One region of the Oceanimonas sp. CAM02 genome, then DNA from elsewhere that is predicted to be linked to it. Evidence: predicted binding sites of a transcription regulator. Region 1 holds the regulator's gene; the other holds the start of a gene.
What was found. The regulator sigma-54, encoded in region 1, starts transcription at its own class of promoters, with help from an activator protein. The targets are predictions, from matches to a motif close to TGGCACNGTTTTNGCTT.
Positions count from the first base shown of each region.

Region 2: R0I78_RS00135 (cytochrome ubiquinol oxidase subunit I) is a predicted target of sigma-54. The motif match lies at 2,617-2,633, and genes of this name have one in related genera.

Region 1 covers NZ_JAWJBK010000027.1:43,284-47,568, forward strand. The annotation lists gene rapZ (RNase adapter RapZ) at 1-386, opposite strand, end outside; gene ptsN (PTS IIA-like nitrogen regulatory protein PtsN) at 397-843, opposite strand; gene hpf (ribosome hibernation promoting factor) at 846-1,133, opposite strand; gene R0I78_RS09075 (RNA polymerase factor sigma-54) at 1,158-2,594, opposite strand; gene lptB (LPS export ABC transporter ATP-binding protein) at 2,638-3,363, opposite strand; gene lptA (lipopolysaccharide transport periplasmic protein LptA) at 3,365-3,886, opposite strand; gene lptC (LPS export ABC transporter periplasmic protein LptC) at 3,855-4,285, opposite strand, start outside.
Region 2 covers NZ_JAWJBK010000001.1:29,001-33,285, reverse strand. The annotation lists gene R0I78_RS00145 (sigma-54 dependent transcriptional regulator) at 1-623, opposite strand, end outside; gene R0I78_RS00140 (ATP-binding protein) at 620-2,488, opposite strand; gene R0I78_RS00135 (cytochrome ubiquinol oxidase subunit I) at 2,780-4,186, shown strand; gene cydB (cytochrome d ubiquinol oxidase subunit II) at 4,188-4,285, shown strand, end outside.

The DNA of each region.
Region 1 (4,285 bases):
GACAAGGGGGCCAGCAGATGAGTTTCTTCGCGAATGGCCTCATCCAGAGTCAGGCTGTGGCGCGAGAGAGGGTGCAGTCGCCGCGTATCGCCAAAGCGGCGGATCAATACTGCGTTTTCGGCATCAATAAAGAAACTGGATACCTGCACCTCGTCCATGGCCCGCACTTCGGCCAGAAAGGCTTCCAGCTTATCGGGGCTGTCGGGCAGGTTGCGCACATCTATACTCACCGCAACCGCGCCGGGCCGGTTCTGGCGCAGGCGGACCAGCTCAGGCAGTAACTCAACCGGCAGGTTATCGACGCAGTAGTGACCCAGATCTTCAAGCACCCGCAGGGCGACGGTTTTACCGGACCCGGAACGACCACTCACAATCACCAGCTGCATATAGGCTCCTTCAGGCAGAAATCATGATTTGATAAAGCTCTTCGTCACTGCCGGCCTGACGCAGCTGCCGGCAAATCTGTTTGTTGCTGAGCTTTTCAGCAATTAAGGACAGCGTTTTCAGATGTTGTTTACATTCCTGCTCCGGCACCAGCAGCGCAAACACCAGACCAACCGGCTGATTGTCGATGGCATCAAATTCTACCGGTTCGGCAAAAGTCAGCAGTACCGCGGTCGCCTTGTTGTCATTGCCAATACGACCATGAGGTATGGCAATGCCATTACCGATGCCGGTAGTGCCCATCTTTTCACGGGCCAGCAAACAGTCAAAAAGCGGCTGGCTGCCGATATTCAAATGTTCGGCAGCCAGCTCGCTGATAATTTCCAGAGCACGCTTCTTGCTCGTGCAGGGAACTGCACTGCGCGTGCAGTCCCTGCTTAGTATGTCGGCGACTTCCATGGTTACTTTTGCTTGAGCTTCTCTTTGTGTTTGATGATCTGACGATCCAGCTTGTCAATGAGTCCGTCGATGGCGGCATACATATTTTCATGCTGGGCGTTGGCAAACAGCTCACCACCACTGACGTGCAGTTTGGCTTCGGCAATTTGCTGCATTTTTTCTACATTAAGGATGACGTGCACATTGGTAATGTGGTCGAAGTGGCGCTCCAGCCGGGTAAACTTGCTATTAACATAGTCACGCAGTGCATCTGTGATTTCTACATGGTGTCCGGTCAGGTTAATTTGCATAACGTCTTCCTTCTGTCGTTGCCTTTAAACCAGGCGTTTACGCTGATTGGAAGGGGGGATGGCCAGTGACTCCCTGTACTTGGCGATGGTACGCCTGGCCACCTTAATCCCCTGCTCGGCCAGCAACTGAGCAATCTTACTGTCACTCAGCGGCTTGGCCGGGTTTTCTGCTCCGACCAGCTTTTTGATCAGAGCACGAATTGCCGTGGATGAACATTCACCACCATCGTCGGTGCCCACATGACTGGAGAAGAAATACTTAAGCTCAAACACGCCCCGGGGCGAGTGCAGAAACTTTTGTGTGGTCACGCGTGAGATGGTGGACTCATGCATCTCTACTGCCTCGGCCACATGGTTCAGCACCATGGGCTTCATGGCCTCTTCTCCATACTCAAAGAATGCCTGTTGTTGTTCAACAATACAATTGGCAACCTTGAGCAGCGTCTCATTTCGGCTGTCGAGACTTTTAAGGAACCACTTGGCATCCTGCAGATGATTACGAATAAACTGGCCGTCTTCACTATTGCGGGGCTTGTCGGCAAGTGCGGCATAGGTCTGATTCAGGCGTACCTTGGGCATGGCCTCCGGGTTGAGTTCCACGACCCAGGCACCGTTGCGTTTGGTGACCACCACATCCGGAATAACATATTCGGAGCTGCCCTGAATAATGCTGCTGCCGGGGCGGGGTTCAAGCTGCTGGATCAGATTCAGAACTTCTCTCAGCTCGTCTTCTTTCAGCCTGGTCTTGCGCTGCAGAGTACGGTAGTCGCGGTTACCCAGCAGATCCATGTGCTGTTCCAGCAGCAACCGGGCTTCTGCCAGCCAGGGGGTGCTGGCGGGAAACTGGTCGAGCTGAATACACAGGCATTCCTGCACGCTGCGGGCAGCTACGCCGATGGGATCGAAATGCTGAATGCGTTTGAGCACGGCTTCTACTTCGTCGGCTTCAATGCCCAGCTCGTCGGCCGAGGCTGCAGCTAACAGTTCGTCAATATCGGCGGTGAGATAGCCTGCATCGTCCACGGCATCGATAATCGCAAGGGCAATGGCCTGATCGGTATCACTGAAGGGAGTCAGGTTCATTTGCCAGATCAGGTAATCCTGCAGCGTTTCGGTGGTTTCTCCCTGATAGACATTATCTTCCAGCCCTTCCGGCAGACCGGCACCACCACTGACCGGAGAGGCGGTATAAACTTCCTCCCAGCTGGTGTCCATGGGCAGCTCTTCAGAAAGCTGATTACGTTCCATGGCGCTGTCTGCGGCAATTTGCTCCTCGTTGCGATTATCCTCAACCCTGATACTGTCCGGCTCCTCCTGCTCCAGCAGCGGATTACTGTCCAGTGCCTGCTGAATTTCCTGCTGCAGCTCAAGGCTGGACAGCTGCAGCAGACGAATGGCCTGTTGCAGCTGAGGGGTCATGGTCAGTTGCTGGCCAAGGCGTAACTGAAGAGTCGGCTTCATGTATGCTAACGTCCTTCCATATCAACCGCGCGAAGCGGTGCCTTCAGAGGCTGAATTGTTCACCAAGATAGACTTTCTTGACCTGCTCATTGGCCAGGATTTCAGCTGGTGTGCCAGCAGCAATACGGTGCCCGTGGCTGACAATATAGGCCTTTTCACATACATCCAGCGTCTCACGCACATTGTGATCGGTGATCAGTACGCCCAGGCCTCGATCTTTCAGATGTAATATAATTTTCTTAATATCAAGCACAGAGATGGGATCAACGCCGGCAAAAGGTTCATCAAGCAGAATAAAGCGCGGATCTGCCGCCAGTGCCCGGGCAATTTCCACCCGCCGGCGTTCACCACCGGACAGACTCATACCGAGACTGTCACGAATATGGACAATATTGAACTCTTCCAGCAGCTGTTCCATTTTTTCGTTACGGCCGTCGGCGTTCAGATCCTTGCGGGTCTGCAGTACGGCCATCAGGTTATCGGCCACGCTCAGGCGGCGAAAAATGGACGCTTCCTGAGGCAGATAGCCAATGCCGGCGCGGGCCCGCACATGCATAGGCTCATGGCTGATGTCATTGTCGTCTATGGTGATGCTGCCTGCATCCCGCTGCACCAGGCCTACAATCATGTAAAAGGAAGTGGTTTTGCCGGCACCGTTGGGGCCGAGCAATCCCACTATCTGGCCCGTATTTACCGTCAGGCTGACATCTGCCACTACCTTGCGGCCTTTGTAGCTTTTCTGCAGCCCGCGTGCTTTAAGTCTGGCCATGTCAGTCGTTACTCTGGTTGTCGAAATTCTGCACCTGCTCCGGCAGAAAGATGGTGGTTACCCTGTCTTTGCCGCCCTGGCTCTCGGCTTCCATTTGTTCCTTGTCGATAAAGTAGCGGATACGGTAGCCGGTAACGATGTTATCGTCCTGCTTAAGCTCCGCCTCCCGGATCAGGGTGATGGTGCGGGCCGCCATGTCATAGTGAATTTCCCGTGCCTGTGCCTGTACCGGCTTGCCGTTATTGAGCACTTGCCGGTAAGTAGCCGGATTGCCCCTGGCGGTCATGGACTGCAGCCCCTGCTCATTGCGGATCACGACCAGTTCACTGGCACGCACATCTATGCTGCCCTGTTTCACCACTACATTATCGGTAAAGGTCACCTTGTTTTCGGCCAGCTCCACCAGCTGGCGGCCAGCGTCTATGGTAACCGGCTGACGATAGTCACTGTCTTTGGCCTGCACCTGACCCAGGCCCAGCAGGCCGCCAAGACTAAGGATTAAAGTAAGTTGCCCGGGTTTCATTCAGTAGTTCCACCGTTTGTTGATCAAGCTTGCCCAGCAGGCCTGTGCCTTGCGCCTGATACTGCGAGCTTTCCAGTCTTACTGTCTGATCGGAACGCAGCCTGTTGTTAATAAAATCCATCTCCAGATATTCGGTGGTCAGGGTTTCCACCAGCGCATCCGGTTGCAGCCCTTTGCCCACTACATTGCTGGTCAGCACCGCATTATCGCCGGTGTTGATGGTGCCGTTATCACCGCTGAGACGCCATTGCGGCTGGCCGTCAGGAGAATAAAGCAAGATAACAGGTTTTTTCATCAGGGTCATGGAGAGGGACTCGTAGTACTCTGCCTGCTCCGCTTCCATGCCGCGATAGGGCAGCCCCTGTCGGTTGTACTGTATGCTGCTGAGGTTCGTTGCCA
Region 2 (4,285 bases), on a different contig from region 1:
AGCTCGGCAGGAATGGCCCCGCAGTGCACCGAGATAAAAGGACCATGAGCCCGGCTGCTGAGATCATGAATGGCGCGGGAGATCACTTCCTTGCCGGTGCCGGACGGGCCGGTGACCAGCACCCGTACATCGGTGGGAGCAATGCGGCTGACCAGCGCCCGTGTGTTGTTCATGGCCGGTGAAGCCCCAATCAGGGTGGTGATGGGGTGCTGTTTGCTGATGCGGGTTTTCAGGCTGTTGAGTTCGCGCACCAGCTGATGCTTGGTAATGGCCCGGCGGATCACCACTGCCAGCAAATCCGGATCCATGGGTTTGGCCAGCAGATCCCAGGCACCCTGGCGCAGGGCTTCCAGTGCCAGTTCGCGCTCGCCATGGCCGGTTAAAATGATCACCGGTCTGTCGGTAAATTCCGGCAGCGCGGCCAGCGTCTGGCGCGGATCAAAGGCCGGTGGCATGGAAAGATCCAGCAGGATCAGATCGGCATCCACCCTGGTGAGCAGCTCACGCAGATCATCCAGGCAGGCCCCGGTGTGCACTTCATAGCCCTCAGCCTGCAGCCACTGGCTGCTCAGAGTGCGAAAGGCGGGTTCGTCGTCAATTACCACAATGCGGGCGTTGCTCATGATGCGGGCTCCTCGGGAAAATAAAGCATAAAGCTCACCGGCCAGCCGGCGTTGTTATCAAACTGAATATGACCGCCGTGAGCCTCCATAATGCGCTGCACTATGGCCAGCCCCAGACCGCTGCCGCCGGGGCGGTGGCTGACAAAAGGCCGGAACAGTCTGGCCTGCATATCGGGGGGAATGGCCGGGCCGTTGTTATGCAGCCACAGCTCGCCCGCCGACGTGCCGGCCGCCAGCACAATGCGGCCATCCGGCTGGTTGCGCACAAACGACAGGGCGTTATCCAGCAGGTTGGTCAGCACCTGTTGCAGACGATAGGGATCGGCAAACACCTGATAGTCATCGGGCAGCGTCAGCTCAAGCTGCACGTCTTGCCAGTTGAACTGGGGCCTGAGGCTGTGCAGCAGCGGCAGCAGCGGCACGGCTCTGGGCTGAATATGCAGCTGACCGGAATAGGCCAGCATGTCTACTATCAGCCGGTCGGCGCGTTTGAGCTGATCCTGAATCATGGCTTTGCGCTCGGCTTCCAGGCCGGCAGTGGCCATGGAAATAATATTAAGCGGGTTGCGCAGCTCATGGGCCATGGCCGCTGACAGACCGCCCAGCTCCACCAGATGCTGCTCTGATACCCGCTTGCGCTCGGCTTCGGCCAGCTGCAGCGAGCGTTCCAGCAGGCCACAGCGGGTGGCCAGCAAGGAGCCGAACACTTCGGCGGTAAGACGCATGCCCGGTGTGACATCATCAAAGCCTTTAAGCCGGAACTGCCAGTCTTGCTTATGATGCAGGCACCACAGCTCCAGCCCCGGGCCGGGCTCAAAGCGGGGGGCTGTGGTGAGCAGCCGCACGGTAACCGGCTGGCCCATTTGCCGGGCCAGCAGCTGCTCGGCTTCCTGTGCCAGCGAGTGCCAGCTGTCGGTGTCTCTTAACTGTGCCAGCCAGGTGTCGAGCAATTGTTCATCGAGCCGGCTGCCCGGATAAATTAACCGCTCCACCAGCGCACTGACCGGCCGGTAAAGGGTCAGTGCCAGCATCAGCAGCAACACCGAATACAGCCACAGCTGCCACTGCGGCACCGCCGCCAGCGCCTGCATGCCCAGCTGGCCGGCCATGGCACTGAACAGCGCCATCAGCCCCAGCAGCAGAGCTGTCATTAAAATCCACAGCAGGGCGCGGTTGGCCCAGGCGTTCACCTCCAGCATCTGGTAGCGCACCACCCCATACACCAGCAGCAGCACATAGCTTGGCAACAGCAGCATGGGCCAGGGATACCAGAGCAGCCCCAGCGACGGAAAGATAAAGCTGGTGGCCAACAACAGGCCCCAGGCACCAGCGGCAAACATGGCAGCAATGGAGCGGCGGCGGTTGCCCTGCTGGCGCATAAATCCCCACAGCAGCAGGGCATGGGCCAGCATGCCGATAAAAATGGTGTAGCCAATGTTGAACCAGCCACTGCCGTGAAATACAAAATAATGCTCAAAGGGGCCAAAGGCGATAATGCTGCCGCCCCCCAGCCACAGGGTGCCGAGGCTGACCAGCACGGCGGTGACATAAAGCAGCGCGCGAAAGCGGGCCAGCCGGCTCAGCCAGACGCGCCGGGCCGGCCCCTGATTAACAAAGCCAATGGCAAAGTCGAGAAAAAAGGTGGGCATGAGCGGGTTGGCCAGGATCAGCGCCATGCCGGTGGTATGCCAGCCATAAAACACCGCCACATGGCCGGCGCACCAGAGCGCCATCATAACGCCAAAGCCGGCCAGCGCCTTCATGCTGCGCTGCCGGCGGGCCCGCCAGAACAACCAGGCCGACACCAGCAGGGCGCAGCCGCTGGTGAGCATCATCATGAGTTCAAAGGCAAATTCCAGCGGCATAACAGCAAGTCCGGTGTAAATAAGGTTGACACTTGGGGCGTGAAAAACTGTAAACCTTGTTGTCGGTTAACACAAATTTTGCGCGTTTTATTGATTCAGAGCAAGGAGGGAGTAAGTAGCTATGATGTTGGCATGATTTGTGCCTGATTAGAGTAACCAGACTAACGAGTGAGCATTATAATTATGAGCCTGATCACCCTGATAATGGAATTTTCCGCTATTGTTATCGTTCTTCTTATGGCGGGCCTGCCTGCACTGGTTCGCCGCCAGCTGGTCCGATAAGGAGGATCCATGGAGCTTGATGCCGCCATACTGTCGCGAATACAGTTCGCCTTTACTGTCAGTTTTCACATTATTTTTCCTGCCATTACCATTGGTCTGGCCACGGCCATTGCCATCTGGGAAGGGCTCTGGCTGAAAACCCGCAACCCGGTTTACTTTCAATTAGCCAAGTTCTGGATTAAACCCTTTGCCATTACCTTTGGCATGGGGGTCGTGAGCGGCATCGTGCTGTCTTATGAATTCGGGACCAACTTTTCCCGCTTCTCCGAAATTACCGGTGCCGTGCTGGGGCCGTTAATGGCCTATGAAGTGCTGACCGCCTTTTTTCTGGAGGCGGGGTTTCTCGGCATTATGCTGTTTGGCTGGCAGCGGGTAGGAGAAAAACTGCACTTTTTTGCCACCTGTGTGGTGGCGGTGGGCACCTGGATCTCGGCCTTCTGGATTATTGTGGCCAACTCCTGGATGCAGACGCCGGCCGGCTATGAGCTGGTAGATGGTCGTTTTGAGGTGGCCAGCTGGATGGAGGTGATTTTTAACCCGTCCATGCCGTACCGGCTGTCTCATATGCTGCTGGCATCCATGCTGACCGCCACTTTTGTGATTGGTGGTGTCAGTGCCTGGTATCTGTTTAAAAAGCGGGATCTGGCCTTTGGCCGCAAGGGCCTGTCCATGGCGCTGTGGGCGGCGCTGCTGCTGGCTCCGGTGCAGGCGGTGGTGGGTGATTTTCACGGTTTGAATGTAAAAGAGCATCAGCCCATTAAACTGGCGGCCATGGAGGGCATCTGGCCCGAGACCGAAACCGGCGCGCCCTTGCTGCTGTTTGCCTGGCCTGATATGGAAGCCGAGACCAACCACTTTGAGATTAAAATTCCCAAGCTGGCGTCCTTGATCCTCACTCATGATGCCGACGGCGAGCTGCAGGGGCTCAAGTCGGTGGCCGCCGAAGACAGACCCCATGTGCCGCTGGTGTTCTTTTCGTTCCGCATTATGGTGGGGCTGGGTGTGCTGATGATAGTGGCCGCCTTGTGGGGCCTGTGGCTGCGCCGCAGCAATGGCAACTTTCAGAGCCGGCCCTTTCAGTGGCTGATGATGCTGATGATTCCCTCTGGCGTGATTTCTACCCTGGCCGGCTGGTATGTGGCCGAGGTGGGCCGTCAGCCCTGGCTGGTGCACGGTCTGGTGCGCACCATGGATGTGGTGTCGCCGTTGCCGCCGGAGCGTATTCTGTTCTCGCTGACCCTGTTTGTATTGACCTACAGCCTGCTGCTTTGCGTGTATCTCTATTTTATGGCCAAGCTGATACGCAAGGGGCCGCCGGACATGGCGCGCCTGGAGCAGCACATGATAGGCGTAAATGCCCCCGGCTTTGCCCTGGAGTGGGTGAAGAAACTGCAACGTGACGTGGTGGAGAACTGATATGGATCTGGCGCTGTTTTATTATTTGCTGCTGGGCTTTGCCGTCCTCATGTATGTGGTGCTGGACGGCTTTGATCTGGGCCTGGGCATTTTGTATCC